One region of the Mesorhizobium sp. AR10 genome, then DNA from elsewhere that is predicted to be linked to it. Evidence: predicted binding sites of a transcription regulator. Region 1 holds the regulator's gene; each other region holds the start of a gene.
What was found. Region 1 encodes LexA, which represses DNA repair genes until DNA is damaged. Its sites were predicted from a motif close to TGTTCNNNNTGTGTTCNG; they were not measured.

Region 1 (5,882 bases):
TGTCGAACGCCTTCCAGTAACCGCCATGGACAAACACCACGAGCCCCTTGGGCGCTGTGGCCGGCAGGAAAAGATCGAGGCGGTTGCGCGGGTTATCGCCATAGGCGATGTCGAGCCGCGCCCTTCCCTTGGCCGACAGAGCATCGCGAAAAGCTTGCGCAGGCTCCACCCACGCTGCCGGCCAGCGATCGCTGCCGGCTATGTTGGCGCCGTTGGCATAGGCGTTGTCCCAATCGGCAATTTGATGTTCGAGCACCGGCGCCCTCCCCCTGGCGATATGGCTTTTGCGGCCATAGCAATGGGCACGGCGCGCGGTGTCGTCAATGCTTCCGAACGAAAACCTTTAGGCTTGAAACAATTTTCGACAAGTGTAATGCTGGGGGTGTCCGGGCAACGCATGCCATGGTCATGAAGCAGGTGGGGACACAACCGCGAAATGCTTGGACCGACAGCCCACACCGACACCTTCACACGCGACAACCTTCCGCCGCAGGATCAATGGCCGGACTTCCTGCTCGATGGCTTTGCCTATCCCGATTTCCTCAATGCCGGTGTCGAACTGACCGACAGGCTGGTCGAAATGGGCCTGGGTGATCATACGGCGCTGATCGGCAACGGCCGCCGCCGCACCTACAAGGAACTGTCCGACTGGACGAACCGGCTGGCGCATGCGCTGGTCGAGAATTTTGGCGTCAAGCCGGGCAACCGGGTGCTTATCCGCTCGGCCAACAATCCAGCCATGGTCGCCTGCTGGCTGGCCGCCACCAAGGCCGGCGCCGTCGTCGTCAACACCATGCCCATGCTGCGAGCCGGGGAGCTGGCCAAGATCGTCGACAAGGCGGAGGTCACACTGGCGCTGTGTGACGTCAGGTTGATGGATGAGATGGCCGCCTGCGCCAAGGACAGCCTGTTTCTCAAACAGGTGGTGGGCTTCGACGGCACCGCCAACCATGACGCCGAACTCGATCGCGCGGCTCTCGACAAGCCCGTCATTTTTGCCTCGGTGAAGACCGGCCGCGACGACGTCGCACTGCTCGGCTTCACCTCCGGCACGACGGGAGTGCCCAAGGCGACGATGCATTTTCATCGCGACCTGCTGATTATCGCCGACGCCTATGCGCGCGAAATTCTCGAAGTGACGCCGGACGACATCTTTGTCGGCTCACCGCCGCTCGCATTCACCTTCGGCCTCGGCGGGCTCGCCATCTTCCCGCTGCGCTTCGGCGCCGCGGCGACCTTGCTTGAGCAGGCGACGCCGCCCAACATGGTCCACATGATCGAGGCCTACAGGGCGACCATTTCCTTCACCGCGCCGACCGCCTATCGGGCGATGCTGAAGGCGATGGATGAAGGGGCCGACCTGTCGTCGCTGCGTGTCGCCGTTTCGGCCGGCGAGACGTTGCCGGCGCCTGTCTTCGAGGAGTGGACGCGAAAGACCGGCAAGCCGATCCTCGACGGTATCGGCGCCACCGAAATGCTGCACATCTTCATCTCCAACCGCCTTAGTGACATGAAGCCTGCCTCGACCGGAAAAGCCGTTGGCGGCTACGAAGCGCGCATCGTCGATGACAAGATGCGCGAGGTCCACCGCGGCACGACAGGCAGGCTCGCCGTGCGCGGTCCGACCGGCTGCCGCTACATGGCCGATGACCGCCAGAAGGACTATGTCCGCGACGGCTGGAACCTCACCGGCGACACTTTCGTGCAGGACGAAGACGGCTTTTTCCACTTCGCCGCGCGCTCCGACGACATGATCGTCAGCGCCGGCTACAACATTGCCGGGCCGGAGGTCGAAGCGGCGTTGCTCTCGCATGCCGACGTCGCCGAATGCGCGGTGATCGGCGCCGAGGACGTCGAACGTGGCCAGATCGTCGAAGCCCATGTCGTACTCGTGCAAGGCGTCGTGGCGAACCAGGAAACCGTCAAACGCCTGCAGGACCACGTCAAGGCGACGATCGCACCCTACAAATACCCGCGATCGGTGAAGTTCACCGACGCCTTGCCGAAGACGCAAACCGGCAAGATTCAGCGCTTCCGGCTGCGCGCGTCGAAAACCTAACCCTACGATCTCAGGTGACGGCCGCCTTGACGGCGAAGCGCGCATCCTTCCAGGCGCCGGTGCGCAAGATGTCTTCGAGCACTTCGACAGCCCGCCACACATCGGTGTAGCCGACATAGAGCGGGGTGAAGCCGAAACGCATGGTCGACGGCGCACGGAAATCGCCGATCACGCCACGTTCGATCAGCGCCCGCATGATTTGGTAGCCGTGCTCGTGCATGAACGAGATCTGGCTGCCGCGCATGGCGCCGTCGCGGGTGCTTTCCAGCGTGAGACCAAAGGCGCCGCACTTTGTCTCGACGAGTTCGATGAACAGGTCGGCCAGCGCAATGCTCTTGCTTCGCACTGCCGCCAGGTCGACATCGTTCCAGATGTCGAGCGCTCCCTTGAGCGTGCGCATCGACAGGACGGGCTGGGTGCCGCACAGAAACCGGCGGATGCCGATGCCGGCCGCGTAGCCTTGCTCGAAGGCGAAGGGCCGTGCATGGCCCCACCAGCCGCTGAGCGGCTGGGTGATATCGGCAAGATGGCGCTCCGCCGCGTAGATGAAGGCAGGAGCACCCGGGCCGCCGTTGAGGTATTTGTAGGTACAGCCGACGGCGAAATCGGCATTCGCCTTGTCCAGTTCGACCGGCATGGCACCTGCAGTATGGCAGAGATCCCAGACGATCAGCGCGCCGGCCTCATGGGCTCTGCGCGTCAGCGCCATCATGTCGCGCAATTCGCCCGACTTGTAGTTGACGTGGTTGACCAGCACCACGGCGACGCGTTCGTCGATCAGCTTCTCGATATCAGGCGCGTCGACGCCGGCGAGGCGCAGCACAGTGCCTTCTCGGGTCGAGACCACACCTTCGGCCATGTAAAGGTCGGTCGGAAAGCTGTCGCCCTCGGCGACGATGATTGACCGCCCCGGCCGCATTGCCATGGCGGCGTGCAGTACCTTGTAGATGTTGATCGACGTCGTGTCGCAGACCACTGTCAGCCCAGCCGCGGCGCCGATCAGGCGCCCGAGTTGGTCGCCGAGCTCAAGCGGCATGTCGAACCAGCCGGCCGTGTTCCAGGCGCGGATGAGATCGTGCGCCCATTCTTCGGTCGCAGCCTTGCGCAATTCATCGAAAGCGGCATGCGAAGCAGCCCCCAGCGAGTTGCCGTCGAGATAGACCACCCCTTGCGGCAGGACAAAGCGGTCGCGCATGGCGCGCAGGGGATCTGCGGCATCCATCGCCTCGATCGCCGCGAGATCGGGAATTCCCACCATGTTCAGTCTTCCTTGGTTGGTCGAAAACGGTTTCCGGTGTGCCAGAGAGCCAACCTTTAGAAAAGCCCGCGACAGACGCGAATTTCCAGATCGCGTACGGCTCTCCCCTCGAATGCGCCAACACCGACATGGTTAACCAATCGTTGGCGTTTTGGCTTCGTTTCGTTCACGGGAGATCAGACGAGAGTTTGATCAAGGTGTGACGGATATTGGCTTCTTTTGCCGGCTGGCCGACTGTACCAATCCACGCCTGCAAATAGCATGTATCGCGTAAACATAAACGAATTCAATGAGATCAGGCCCATTGCAATGAGAGGCGGTGGGGGATGGAGGCGTTGTTCGAGCGCCCGATGGTTTCCGCTACCCTAACTTATTCATTAAACTTTAAACGGTTGCGGAACACAACTGGAACAGATAGTGTTTGTTCTGGGTTTGTTTTTCTGATTCTGGTTTCAATCTCCTGGGGGCCGCCATGCTGACGCGCAAGCAACATGAACTTCTGATGTTCATCCATGAGCGGCTGAAGGAAAGCGGCATTCCGCCCTCGTTCGACGAGATGAAGGAAGCGCTCGACTTAGCCTCCAAGTCGGGAATCCATCGGCTGATCACGGCGCTGGAAGAACGCGGCTTCATTCGTCGGCTACCCAATCGCGCGCGCGCCCTGGAAGTGCTGCGCCTACCGGACTCGATTGCGCCCGGTCTCAACGCAGCGCGCAAATTCTCGCCAAGCGTCATTCAGGGCAGTCTTGGGCAGGGCGGCCTGGGGCGGCAAATCAAGCCGGCGCCGTCGCGCATGCCTTCGGCCGGCAATGACGACGATGTGGTTGCCGCAGTGTCCATCCCGGTGATGGGACGGATTGCAGCCGGCGTGCCGATCGACGCCATCCAGCACCAAACGCATTCGATCTCGGTGCCGCCGGACATGATCATGGGCGGCGAGCACTATGCGCTGGAGGTGAAGGGCGATTCGATGATCGAGGCCGGCATTTTCGATGGCGACACGGTCATTATCCGCAACGCCGACACGGCAAGCCCCGGCGAGATCATCGTGGCGCTGGTCGACGATGAGGAAGCGACATTGAAGCGGTTCCGCCGCAAGGGCGCCTCGATTGCCCTTGAGGCCGCCAACCCGGCCTATGAAACCCGCATTTTTGGTCCGGACCGGGTCAAGGTGCAAGGCAAGCTCGTCGGGCTGATCCGGCGCTATTGAGCCGGCTGGACGACTGATCTCTCGGGCTTTTGGTAGGGCGGCAGGCCTCTCGCCTCGCGCGAGAACTTTCGTTGGACGTGCCAGGGCCGATATGGCTTCTCGACGGCGAAAGTCGATCTCTGCCGGGCCGATTGCCGATTGCGGGTCGAAGAAGACGGCGGCGCTGCCCGAACGGGCAAGCTGCCGCTTGTTGACGATGAGGACCAGCGGATTGCGGCAAGGGTCGTAGGCGGTAGCGTCATTGATGATGATCAGGGTCGCGAAAGAACAGGCTTTCCATGCGTCCTTGCGGTCTTCGACATACGCAACGATCGCACCGGATGGATGCCGGGCGAGGCATAGTCCGGCCTTGCAATAGAATGGCGACCCCAGCGGCAAGCCGGCCGGGTCGGCGATGTCGAACTGCGCGTCTCCTCTTTCGAACGTCTCCGGCTCGACAATGGTTGCCGACGTCAGCGCATGTTTCCAGTTGTCGGTGGTGAATTCGTTCGAACGAACCCGGTTGACGGCAAGTTCACCGCCGCCGATCGGCAGCGCCACCAGATGGGCGTCCTCCGAAATCAGCACGTCGGGCGTACGTGTCTCGGAAATCGTCAGCAGTCCGGCGATGGCGAAGGGAAGTGCCGCAAGCCTAAGCCATGTCGTCGCCATGGTGGCGATGATCAGGGCGATCGTCGTCAGCAGCACCGATTGCAGCGAAATCAGTCCGACCGCATCGACCGGCGACCGCGCGGAGATCCACCCCGATATTGCGATCATCGCGGTCAGCCCCTTGCCCATCACATAGAGGAAAGGCCCATCGGCGCCGAACGGCATCGCCAGGGCACTGAGAACGGCGAACGGCATGACGACGAGCGAAACGATCGGCATGATGGCCAGGTTGGCGAACAGGCTGAGCGGCGACACACGCTGAAAATGCCAGATGGCGAAAAGCGCGGTGGCGCTTGCGGCGATGATGGAGGTCATTGCCAGACCGCCCATCCCCTGCACGAATTTTCGTGTGACAAAGCCGAGCGGCGAGCGTCGCGGTGGCGGCGCGGTGGCCTTGCCAGCGCGATAGTCTGACCAGCCGGCATAGGCGCCGACGAGGGCTGCGGTCGCGGCGAACGACATCTGGAAGCTCGGGCCGACCACCTCGTGCGGCGACACCAGGATAACGGCGATGGCCGAGATCGCCAGATTGCGCATGGTGAGCGCGGCACGGTCGAACAGCACGGCGACAAGCATGACCGCCAGCATGATGAAGCTGCGCTCGGCTGCGACGACGATGCCGGAAAAGACGAGATAGGCTGCGATGGAGACAAGCGCCGTCGCCGCTGCGTATTTCTTGACCGACCGGCGCGAGGAAAAATCCG
Region 2 (5,882 bases), 2.9 Mb from region 1:
CCGCCAGCCGTCGCGCCAGGTCCGCAGATGCGGCGGCCGGCTGCGGCCGTCGGGCTTGAGAGTGGTCGGCACTTCCTCGATGCGCAGCCCGGCAAGGGCGCCGCGCACCACCATCTCGCTGGCGAATTCCATGCCTGTCGTCTGCAGGTCGAGCTTCCGGATGCTCTCGGTGTTGAAGCCGCGCAGGCCGCAGTGGAAATCACCGGTCTTGATGCGGAAGAACAGGCGGCCGACAAAGCTGAGCACCGGGTTGCCGAGATAGCGGTGCAGCGGCGGCATGGCGCCGGCCTCGATGCCGCCCTGGAAGCGATTGCCCATGACCAGGTCGGCGCCATCGCGCAGCCGCGAGACGAACGCTTCCAGCGCGCCGAAATCATAGCTGTCGTCGGCATCGCCCATGATGATGAAGCGGCCCTTGGCGGCGGCAATGCCGCCCAGCAGGGCCGCGCCATAGCCTTTCTGTGGCACCGGCACAACGCGCGCGCCCATGTCCGCGGCGATCTGCTGCGATCCGTCGGTGCTGCCGTTGTCGGCGATCAGCACCTCGCCGGAGATGCATGCCTTGTCGAGGAAGGATTTCGCCTTGCCGATGCAGATGGCCAGCGTCTCGGCCTCGTTGAGGCACGGCATGAGGATGGTGAGTTCGAGCTGTCTGGCCGAGGCGGCGCGGATGGTTGTGACGGCGTTCATGGTCGTTGTTCCATCGAGGGCCCGGTGCGGCATCTTGCCGGGGAATTCGGCGCTTACCCTTGCACGGCAAGGCTTAAGAAAACGATGACGCGCAGCCTTGCCTTGTCTCCAATGGGCGGAGAGGCCGAGCCTGCGGCCGGCTGATCGCAATCTTCAAAATGTCGCGATTGGCAGACGCGCGGCGAGGCTGTACAGGCTGTTGCCGACCCGACCTGCCGGAGACCCGCCATGAAGCTGAAAATCGCCGTCCAGATGGACCATATCTCCACCGTCTCGATCGCCGGCGACACATCCTTTGCGCTGTCGCTGGAAGCGCAGCGGCGCGGCCACCAGCTGTTCCACTACACGCCCGACCGGCTGTCGCTGCGCGACGGCAAGGTGTTTGCCCGCATCGAGGAAATGCAGGTCCGCGACGAGAAGAGCAACCACTATACGCTGGGCGAGAAGGTGCGCACCGACCTGTCGGAAATGGATGTCATCCTGCTGCGCCAGGATCCGCCCTTCGACATGAACTATATCACCACCACGCACATTCTGGAGCGCATCCATCCCGAGACGCTGGTGGTCAACGACCCGGCCTGGGTGCGCAACAGCCCGGAAAAGATTTTTGTCACCGAGTTTTCCGACCTGATGCCGGACACGCTGATCACCAAGGACCCACTCGAGGTTGCCGCCTTCCGAAAGGAGTTCGGCGACATCATCGTCAAGCCGCTCTATGGCAATGGCGGCGCCGGCATCTTCCATCTGCTGGAGGGCGACCGCAACCTCGCCTCGCTGCTGGAAATGTTCGGCCAGATGTTCCGCGAGCCCTACATCGTGCAGCGCTATCTCAAGGACGTGCGCAAGGGCGACAAGCGCATCATCCTGATCGACGGCGAGCCAGTCGGCGCCATCAACCGGGTGCCGGCCGAGCATGATTCCCGCTCCAACATGCATGTCGGCGGCCGCGCCGAAAAGACCGAGCTGACGGCGCGCGAGCGCGAGATCTGCGCCCGCATCGGCCCGTCGCTGAAGGAGCGCGGCTTTATCCTTGTCGGTATCGACGTCATCGGCGACTACATGACCGAGATCAACGTGACGTCGCCGACTGGCGTGCGCGAGGTGCAGCGTTTTGGCGGCGCCGACATCGCCAGCCTGTTCTGGGATGCCGTTGAAGGGAAGAGGCGCTAGCCTACTAGGTCCATGTAACCAACCGCGCCCACAGATCCGCGTCTAGACCACAAAGAAGTCGTCCGCGGTGAGCCAGGTGCCCGGGTCCACAGTGGCGAACTGGACAGCCGCCGCTCCGCCCGCCCCGTCCTCATCGAACAGCAGAGCGCCGATCGCGTCGTCGTAGATGATGTGGTCGCTGTCATCGACGGCTTTATTGCCGACCGCGAAAACCGCAGCGAAAAGCGGGCCGGCCGACAGCCCGACGAATACGGAGCTGTCCAGCCGGAACACATCATCAGGCGCATCGAAGTCGTCGATACTGTCGTGGTTCGCCGGTCCAACTGCGTCGAACACGAAGACATCCCGCCCCGCCCCGCCGGCCAGCCGGTCGCGGCCGGCACCGCCATTGAGGATGTCGTCGCCAGCGCCGCCGCGCAGGTCGTCGGAGCCAGCGCCGCCGTCGAGAAAGTCGTCGCCAGCGTCACCGCGGATGCCGTCCGTGCCCGCACCGCCACTTATCTGGTCATTGCCGGCGTCGCCCTTCAGCCAATCGGTGCCCGCGCCGCCGATGATCGTGTCGGCGCCGGCGCCGCCGAACAGCTGGTCATGGCCGGCGCCGCCGTCGATCGTATCGTTGAACGGGGTGCCGGTGATGCGGTCGCCGCCGCCCAGTGCGGCGACGAGCACGGCATGATCGTAGCTTTCATAGCTCACGATGTTCGTGGCGTCGGTCAGCGTGAGGGATTCGGCCGGCGGCGTGACCGTGATCGCAATCGTCGCCACATTACTGTTTCCCTGGCCGTCCGTAGCGTAGACCGTAAAGCTGTCGGTGCCGACGAAGCCGGCCGCGGGCGTGTAGTCGAACAGATTGTCGCTCAGAAAGTCCGCATGATAGTGCAGGCTGGTGCCGTAGTGACCCTGGTGAAACGGGTAATGGTTGCCGTCGAAATTCGTGCTCTGCTCAAGGCTGCCGTGGTCCGGCCCGTCGACGACGACAAAGCTCAAGAGATCGTAGTCGGCATCCGCCGCGCTGAATTTGATGTCGTCGAGAAATTGCCCCTGCGAAACCGACACATTCAGATTGGCGGCCGTGGGCGCATGATTGACGAAGGTGTCGGGCTGAAGCGCGCCGCCTTCCAGGATGATCTGATGCTGACCGTACTGGGTGTTTTCGCCGCCGAAATATTCGTTCGCCCCGATCCATGTCACCGTCAGGCTGTCGGGACTGTTGGCGTTGACCGAGACGATCCGCGCCGACAGGAAGGCCGCCTGGTCGGACACGCTGCGGATAAAGTTGCCTTCGTTGTCGAAGACCTGCGTTTCCACTGTCGTCCAGGTCTCGGTCCTGCCCTCATGGGTGAAGCTGGTGATGGTGAAGAAGCCGTCGAAGACATCGACCGAAGCCAGGTCGATCCCACCGAACGGGAAATCCGACTTTGCTCCTATCGGTCCGATCACGTCGCCGTCGGTTTCCGTGATGCTGAAAAGGACCGCGTCAGGGCTCGGATTGGGGTTGTCGGGTTCTTCCCATACGGTGAGCTCACTGCCATTGCTTAAGGTCGGCATCTGTCGATCCTCGCTTTTGCGCTTGGACGCGCTGCGGATGCTCCCCGATCGCAACGATAACATCGTACGCGCGTCGGATCGGTGACAAACCCAACCGCCCTTCGCCTTCTTCCAATGTGGTTAATTATGTCTCTCGGACGGATGGAGTTCATTGGTCAGCCGGCAAGCAGAGGCTGGGCGACCGCGCTTCGACACTGCATGTTCCTGTAATGTTCTTGCTTAACTCAGAAATCTGTGGTTGTCTTCACCTGACGTCGCTCACCGCCCGGTCGCACCGGCTTTGGGCGAACCTGTATCCGGGGGCATAAAAATGGTGGCGCGGGTTCGCACGGTCGCTTTCCAGGGCATCGAGGCCGTGCCGGTCGACGTGCAGGTGATGATCGCGCCGGGCAAGGTCAACATGCACATCGTCGGCCTGGCCGACAAGGCGGTGGCCGAAAGCCGCGAACGGGTGCAGGCCGCACTCCATGCCTCCGGCCTGTCGATGCCGTCGAAGAAGGTCACGGTCAATCTGGCGCCTGCCGACCTGCCCAAGGAAGGCAGCCACTACGACCTCCCCATCGCGCTCGGCCTGATGGCGGCGCTCGGCGCCATTCCGGGCGACATGCTGGCGGGCTATGTCGTGCTTGGCGAGTTGTCGCTCGACGGCACCATCGCCGCGGTCGCCGGCGCGCTGCCGGCGGCGATTGGCGCCAATGCCGAGGGCAAGGGCCTGATCTGCCCGTTCGGCTGCGGGCCGGAGGCGGCGTGGGCCGGCAAAGATTTCGACATACTGGCGCCGCGGAGCCTGATTGCCATCGCCAATCATTTTCGCGGCACGCAGGTGCTGTCGCGGCCGGAAGCCGGCATCCATGCCTCGGCGCGCGACCTGCCTGACCTCTCCGACATCAAGGGCCAGGAGAGCGCCAAGCGGGCGCTGGAGGTGGCGGCAGCCGGCGGTCATAATCTGCTTATGGTCGGACCGCCAGGGTCCGGCAAATCTATGCTGGCGCAGCGGCTGCCGTCGATCCTGCCGCCGCTGGCGCCGAAGGAGTTGCTCGAAGTCTCGATGATCGCCTCGGTAGCCGGCGAACTCGGCGAAGGCAAGCTGACCGATCGGCGGCCGTTCCGCGCCCCGCATCATTCGGCGTCGATGGCGGCGATGGTCGGCGGCGGCCTGAGGGCGCGGCCGGGCGAGGTGTCGCTTGCCCATCACGGCGTGCTGTTCCTCGACGAGTTTCCCGAATTCACGCCGCAGACGCTCGATGCGCTGCGCCAGCCGCTGGAGACCGGCGACTGCATGATCGCGCGCGCCAACCATCGCGTCACCTATCCGGCGCGCATCCAGCTGGTCGCGGCGATGAACCCGTGCCGCTGCGGCATGGCCGGCGAGCCGGGCTATCGCTGCCTGCGCGGCGAGCGCTGCCGTACCGACTACCAGGCGCGCATTTCCGGCCCGCTGCTCGACCGCATCGATCTCAGGATCGAAGTGCCGGCGGTCTCGGCCGGCGATTTGATCCGGCCTGATAGGGCGGAGAAGAGTGCTGCCGTGGCGTTGCGCGTGGCGCGCGCCCGCACCATCCAGCGCGAGCGTTTTGAGCGGCTCGGCGTCACCAGCGCCACCACCAATGCGCATTGCTCGCCTTCCGTCATCGAGGAGATCGCCATGCCGGATGCCGCCGGCCTTTCGCTGCTGAAAGATGCCAGCGAAAAGCTCGGCTTTTCCGCGCGCGCCTATCATCGCGTGTTGAAAGTGGCGCGGACGCTGGCCGATCTCGAGGCCAGCGAGACGGTCGGCCGCATCCATCTGGCGGAAGCGATTTCCTACCGCATGAGCTCGGAGCGGGTGGCGCAGGCGGCGTAAAGCTGGCCCCCTTCTCCCCGTTTACGGGGAGAAGGTCCCGGCAGGGGGATGAGGGGCGGCGCAGGCGCTCGTCCAGCCAGGCGCAACCACTCATCCGCCTTCGAGGGTATGCGGCGCTGCGCATAACCCGATGACCGCCGCGCTGCCCCTCATCTGGCTGCCGCCATCTTCTCCCCGTTCACGGGGAGAAGGGCGCTCTCACCATCGATTTCGCCAGTCGCTAGCACCTCATGCGCGTGACGTGCCAGCTCACGGCGTTGCTCGAAACAAACGCTGGCGCTACACCGCCTTCTCCCGAGCCTTCAGCTCCAGCCTCCGCGCATGCAGCACCGGCTCGGTGTAGCCATTGGGCTGGACGCTGCCTTTGAACACCAGGTCGCAGGCGGCGAGGAAGGCTATGGAGTTGTCGAAGTCGGGCGCCATCGGCCGGTAGTGCGGATCGCCGACATTCTGCCGGTCGACGATGGCCGCCATGCGCTGCAGGGAATCCATCACCTGGATACGTGAGCAGACATCGTGGCGCAGCCAGTTGGCGATGTGCTGCGAGGAGATGCGCAGCGTGGCGCGGTCTTCCATCAGGCCGACATCGTTGATGTCGGGCACCTTCGAACAGCCGACGCCTTCCTCGATC
Region 3 (5,882 bases), 400 kb from region 1:
CGGAAGCGGGCTTCGGGTTTGGTGCCCATCAGTGCGTCGACCGCATCCTTGGTCGCGGCCTCGGCATCGATGACATCAATCCGGAGCAGCGTGCGCTTCTTCGGATCCATGGTGGTTTCCTTGAGCTGCGCGGCCATCATCTCGCCCAGACCCTTGAAGCGGCCGATTTCGACCTTGCCGCGCCCGGTGAACTCGGTGCGCAGCAGTTCGTCCTTGTGGCCATCGTCGCGGGCATAGGCGACCTTGCCGCCTTGCCGGATCGAGTAGAGCGGCGGCACCGCCAGATAGAGATGGCCGCCACGAACCAGGGCCGGCATTTCCTGGTAGAAGAAGGTGATCAGCAGCGACGCGATGTGGGCGCCGTCGACGTCGGCATCGGTCATGATGATGACCCGGTCGTAGCGCAAATCCTCGTCGCGGTACTTCGATCGCGTGCCGCAGCCGAGCGCCTGGATCAGGTCCGAGATCTGCTGATTGCCGGCCAGCTTGTCGTTGCCGGCGCTGGCGACGTTGAGGATTTTTCCGCGCAGCGGCAGCACCGCCTGGCTGGCGCGGTCGCGCGCCTGCTTTGCCGAGCCACCGGCCGAATCGCCTTCGACGATGAACAGTTCAGCACCAGCCGCGGCGTTCTGCGTGCAGTCGGCGAGCTTGCCGGGCAGCCGCAATTTGCGCACCGCGCTCTTGCGCGACACTTCCTTTTCCTGGCGCCGGCGCACCCGCTCGTCGGCGCGTGCGATCACCCATTCGAGCAGTTTCGAGGCTTCCTGCGGATTGTCGGCCAGCCAATGGTCGAACGGGTCGCGGATGGCGGTCTCGACGATGCGGATCGCCTCTATCGTCGCCAGCCTGTCCTTGGTCTGGCCGACGAATTCCGGCTCGCGGATGAACACCGACAGCATGCCGGCGGCCGAGATCATCACGTCTTCCGAGGTGACGATCGAGGCGCGCTTGTTGCCGACCAGGTCGGCATAGGCGCGCAAGCCCCGAGTCAGCACATTGCGGAAGCCGGCCTCGTGCGTGCCGCCTTCGGCGGTCGGAATGGTGTTGCAATAGGAATTGATGAACCCGTCGCCGCCGAACCAGGTCACCGCCCATTCGAGCGAGCCATGGCCGCCCTGCTTGTCGCTTTTGCCGGCAAACATTTCGCGGGTGACCTGGAACTCGTCACCGAGCGAGGCCTTCAGATAGTCCTTGAGGCCGCCTGGAAAATGGAACTCGGCCTTGGCCGGCGTCGTGTCCTTTTCCTTGATCAGCGACGGATCGCAGGTCCAGCGGATCTCGACGCCGCCGAACAGATAGGCTTTCGAGCGCGTCATGCGATAGAGCCGTGCCGGCTCGAATGCCGCACCCTTGCCGAAAATCTGCTCGTCGGGATGGAAGCGGATTTTTGTGCCGCGCCGGTTGTGCACTTCGCCGAGCTGCTCCAGGCCGGTCACCGGAACGCCGCGCGAAAATCTTTGCCGGTAAAGTTGCCGCCCCCGCGCGACTTCGACCTCGAGGTGGTCCGACAGTGCGTTGACGACGGAGACGCCGACGCCGTGCAGACCGCCGGAAGTTTCATAGACCTTGGAGTCGAACTTGCCGCCCGAATGCAGCGTCGTCATGATGACTTCGAGCGCCGGCTTCTTGAATTTCGGGTGCGGATCGACCGGAATGCCGCGGCCATTGTCGGTGACCGACAGATATCCGTCGGCGGAAAGCTCGACATCGATGAAGGTCGCGTGGCCGGCGACCGCCTCGTCCATCGAATTGTCGATGACCTCGGCGAACAGATGGTGCATCGCCTTGTCGTCGGTGCCGCCGATATACATGCCGGGCCGGCGCCGCACCGGCTCAAGCCCTTCCAGCACCTCGATGTCGGCCGCGCTGTAGCCCTCGCTGCCGTCGCGCGTTGCTGCCGGACGCTTCGCTGCCTGCACCAACGGGTCTGCCGGGCGCGGCGTTGCGCGAGCCGGTTGCGGCTGCTTGTCCAGATTGCCGAAAAGATCGTTGTTGTCGTCCATGCCTGGCTGGATTCCGATGCTGCGAATCACTCTCCGATACTGCCACGCTTTTGAGGCGCAAGCGACGGAGGTTCCCGTTACGTTCGAGGGATTTGCCCTCTTACCCTAAAACCATTCGATAACCAAGCCGGCGGAAATAGGTCGAACGCAGCCGGCCACGATTCCTGAATCTTTAACAATGCTGCCTAGCGTGGGTCCAACAAAAGAAAAGACCACAGGTGCAGGGGTTTCGGTGTGAGGGGCAAGGCCATAACCATGATCGGCATCGCTGCCGTTTTCGGGGCGATCTCGATTTTTGCCGCGGACTTCTGGGTGAAGAGCCAGGCGAAGGCCAACGTCGAAGAGAAAACGGCGTCGATCTCGGTACCCGAGGCACCCAAGGTCGAGTTCAAGACCATTGTGGTGGCGAACGCGCCGCTGCGTTACGGCATGGAACTCGACCGGGCGCAGCTCATCGAAATCCCGTGGTCGCAGGATTCCGTGCCGCAAGGGGCGTTCACCACCGTTGATGCGTTGCTTGCCGACGGCAACCGCGTGGTGCTGTCGCCGATCGAGGTCAACGAACCGGTGCTGCTCTCCAAACTGTCCGGGCCGAATGGCCGCGCGACGCTTTCCAACATGCTGTCTCCCGGAATGCGGGCGGTGACCATTCGCACCGACGAGATCGCCGGTGTCGGCGGTTTCGTGACGACGGGCGACCGGGTCGACGTCGTGCTGACGCGTGACGCGGGCGAAATCCAGGAAGTGGCCAAGAACGCGCAGGGTGCTGCCGGTTCGACCATCACATCCGAAATCGTCGTCGCCGACGCCAAGGTGCTGAGTGTCGGCCAGGGCGCCGACGAGCGCCAGACCGAACCGCAGATCGCCAATTCCGTGACCATCGAGGTGACGACCGACGGCGCGCAGAAAGTGGCGCTGGCCCGCACCGTTGGCACCTTGTCCTTGTCGCTTCGGTCTTCCAGCGAAGGCGGCGACGGTAAGGACGGCGTCACCACCATTTCATCCTTCGGCGGATCGGTCGCATCCAGCACGGCCGCGGCCGGCTCGCTGTTCGACGCTGTGACGAAGGAGCCGGAGAAGCCGAAGTTCAAGACGATCATCGTGACGCGCGGCACGCAGGCCGAGGAATACCAGGTTCCTTCGCGGGACCAGAAATAGCAGCCAGTGGGGACTGGGCGAGGGACGGGACAATGTTGGGGCTGAACACATATAGGATGACGGGACGGCTGCGCCTTGTGCGGGCCTTGGCAATGGCAGCTTCGCTGGCCGCGGTCGGGATGCTCGGCTTTGGCGCGCCGGCGAAGGCGGGCAATGACATCGTCTATGTCTCGTCGACCAAGAATGCGTCGATCAAGGTTGCCAAGGGCAAGCCGAAGACGATCATGACCAGCGCTGCCTTCTACCAGATCGTCATCGGCGATCCGGAGATCGCCAACGTCAATCCGCTGACCGACAAGTCCTTCTATGTGCTCGGCAACAATCTCGGCACCACAGGCATCGCGTTGTTCGACGAGAACAAGCAGCTTGTCGGCACCGTCGACATAGAGGTGACCCTTGACACCGACCAACTGGCCAGCACCATTCGCGCCAGCGTGCCGGACGCCAACATCAAGGTTGGGTCCGCCAACGGTCGCGTCGTGCTGTCGGGCGAGGCGGATGACGCGGTCGCCGCCGAAAAGGCGAACAAGATCGCGACGCGCTTTTCCGGCAACGAGGAGGTGATCAACTCGGTCAACATCTCGTCGTCGCAGCAGGTTCAGCTCAATGTCCGCTTTGTCGAGATCAACCGCCAGGCCGGGCAGGACCTCGGCGCGAAATACAGCGCCAATTTCGCCTACGGCATCGGCGGACGGGATATCACGATCGACCCTGGCACGGTGCCGGGGGCGGGAACAGGCGAGATCATCGGCAAGCTACTGTCGAATGGCGTTTCGATCGACATCGCCATCAAGGCGCTGGAAGAACGTGGCCTTGCCCGGCGGCTGGCTGAGCCGAACCTGATCGCCCGCTCGGGCCAAACGGCGAGCTTTCTCGCCGGGGGCGAGTTCCCGATCCCGGTCTCCGAGGACAACGGCAAGATCTCGGTCACCTACAAGAAATATGGCGTCAGCCTGGATTTCACGCCGACCGTGCTCAAGGACGGGCTGGTCAGCCTGGACATCGCACCGGAAGTGTCCTCGATCGACGCATCGGCATCCTACAACATCGGCAACATCTCGGTGCCAGGTTTCATCGTGCGCCGCGCCAGGACGTCGGTCGACTTGAAGAACGGCCAGAGCTTCATGATCGCCGGCCTGCTGCAGTCCCAAAACGACATCACCACGTCGCGCATTCCTGGTCTCGGCAAGATGCCAGTGCTTGGCCCGCTGTTTTCCTCGAAATCCTATCAGCGGCGCGAAACCGACCTGGTGATCATCGTCACGCCCTATCTGGTCAAGCCGGTAGACCCGTCGAAAAAGCTCGTCGAGCCGACCGACGGCACGCAGCCGGCCAGCAATGTCGACTACTTTCTCAACAACACCGAGGAAGTGAAGGCGTCCGACGCCAACCGGGCGCTGGCATTGGCCGACGGCCGCGTTGCGCAGCCGGCCGCGGTGACCACGGCCGGGCATTTCCTCGACCTGCCGAAGGATTGAAGCCATGCGTCTGGTTGCGGGACTGTGCATCACCCTGTTGGCTGCCGGCTTCTCCAGCGGCTGCACCAGTGACGACTATGTGCGCAGCGAAGGGGTGACGATGGCTGCAGGCAACGCGCAGGCCTCCAATACCGTCATGCAGATGGTCGATCCGTGGAAATACGGCGTCCAGAACACCAGGCTTCTGGTTCCGGCCCAACGCAGCACTTCCGCGGCAGCCGACCACGCGACCAGCGCCCAGGCTGCACCGTCGACGACAACCGACTGACTATTTGGCGACTGATTATTTGGCGACTGACGTGACAGGCTGACAACAATGGCAAGCGGCATCATGACCAAGAAGATCCTGCTCGTATCCAGTGACAGGACTTTCCTGCAGGACACGCGCACAGCGTTCGCCGCCTCGGAGGTCATCCAGCTTTCGACGGTTGAGAAAAACGTCTCCGAGCTTCGCGGCGAGGTCCAGGAAACCGATTTCGGCGCCCTCATCGTCGACATGGATGCGGCCAGGCTCGAGGAGGTCGAGTCGCTGCAGCGAATCATGCGCCGGCTGGAAGGCCGCGTTCCGGTCGTCGTCGTCACCCAGGAATTCAACGCCGCGGCGGTGCGCATCCTGGTCCAGCTCAAGGTCGCCGATTTCCTGGTCAAGCCGATCACCACCGCCGACCTGGTGCGCTCCGTCATCCGTGCCCTGCAAGGGCCCGGGCGTGAGGAAAACACCGAATCGCAGATCTATACCTTCATGCCGGCCGCCGGCGGTGTCGGCACCACGACACTGGCGCTGCAGACCGCCTTCCAGCTGCATCATTCGGTGACGCGCGGCGCGTCGACCTGCGTGGTCGATCTCAACTTCCAACAAGGCGCCTGCGCCGAATATCTCGACCTCGAACCGCGCTTCGACATCACCGAAATCGAGAACCAGCCCGAGCGCCTCGACCGGCAACTGCTGGATGTGATGCTGTCCAAGCATGCGAGCGGGCTCTGTGTGCTGGCGGCACCGACGCATCCCTCGGAAATGCGTTCGTTCAAGACCGATGTCGTGGTGCGGATGCTCGATCTCGTCTCGGCCTATTTCGACAATGTCGTCATCGACATGCCGCGCACCTGGTTCCCGTGGACCGAGACGGTGCTGCTCGGCTCCAACAAGCTCTACATCGTCGCCGAAATGACGGTGCCGTGCCTGCGCCACACGCAGCGGCTGATCCAGGCGGTCTACGAGACGGCCGGCAAGGAAGTGAAGCCG

Region 2: the regulator LexA is predicted to act here: its motif matches at 3,608-3,625, upstream of LHFGNBLO_RS08180 (YifB family Mg chelatase-like AAA ATPase).
Region 3: the regulator LexA is predicted to act here: its motif matches at 2,073-2,090, upstream of parE (DNA topoisomerase IV subunit B).

What each region holds. Positions count from the first base shown of each region.
Region 1 covers NZ_CP080524.1:4,192,696-4,198,577, forward strand. The annotation lists gene LHFGNBLO_RS23835 (alpha/beta hydrolase) at 1-256, opposite strand, end outside; gene LHFGNBLO_RS23840 (AMP-binding protein) at 437-2,059, shown strand; gene kynU (kynureninase) at 2,070-3,317, opposite strand; gene lexA (transcriptional repressor LexA) at 3,790-4,527, shown strand; partial or broken gene LHFGNBLO_RS23855 (ComEC/Rec2 family competence protein) at 4,521-5,882, opposite strand, start outside.
Region 2 covers NZ_CP080524.1:995,788-1,001,669, forward strand. The annotation lists gene LHFGNBLO_RS08165 (glycosyltransferase family 2 protein) at 1-690, opposite strand, end outside; gene gshB (glutathione synthase) at 919-1,860, shown strand; gene LHFGNBLO_RS08175 (Ig-like domain-containing protein) at 1,903-3,408, opposite strand; gene LHFGNBLO_RS08180 (YifB family Mg chelatase-like AAA ATPase) at 3,719-5,251, shown strand; gene LHFGNBLO_RS08185 (malate synthase G) at 5,531-5,882, opposite strand, start outside.
Region 3 covers NZ_CP080524.1:3,797,493-3,803,374, forward strand. The annotation lists gene parE (DNA topoisomerase IV subunit B) at 1-2,003, opposite strand, end outside; gene cpaB (Flp pilus assembly protein CpaB) at 2,259-3,161, shown strand; gene LHFGNBLO_RS21840 (type II and III secretion system protein family protein) at 3,254-4,639, shown strand; gene LHFGNBLO_RS21845 (hypothetical protein) at 4,644-4,907, shown strand; gene LHFGNBLO_RS21850 (AAA family ATPase) at 4,956-5,882, shown strand, end outside.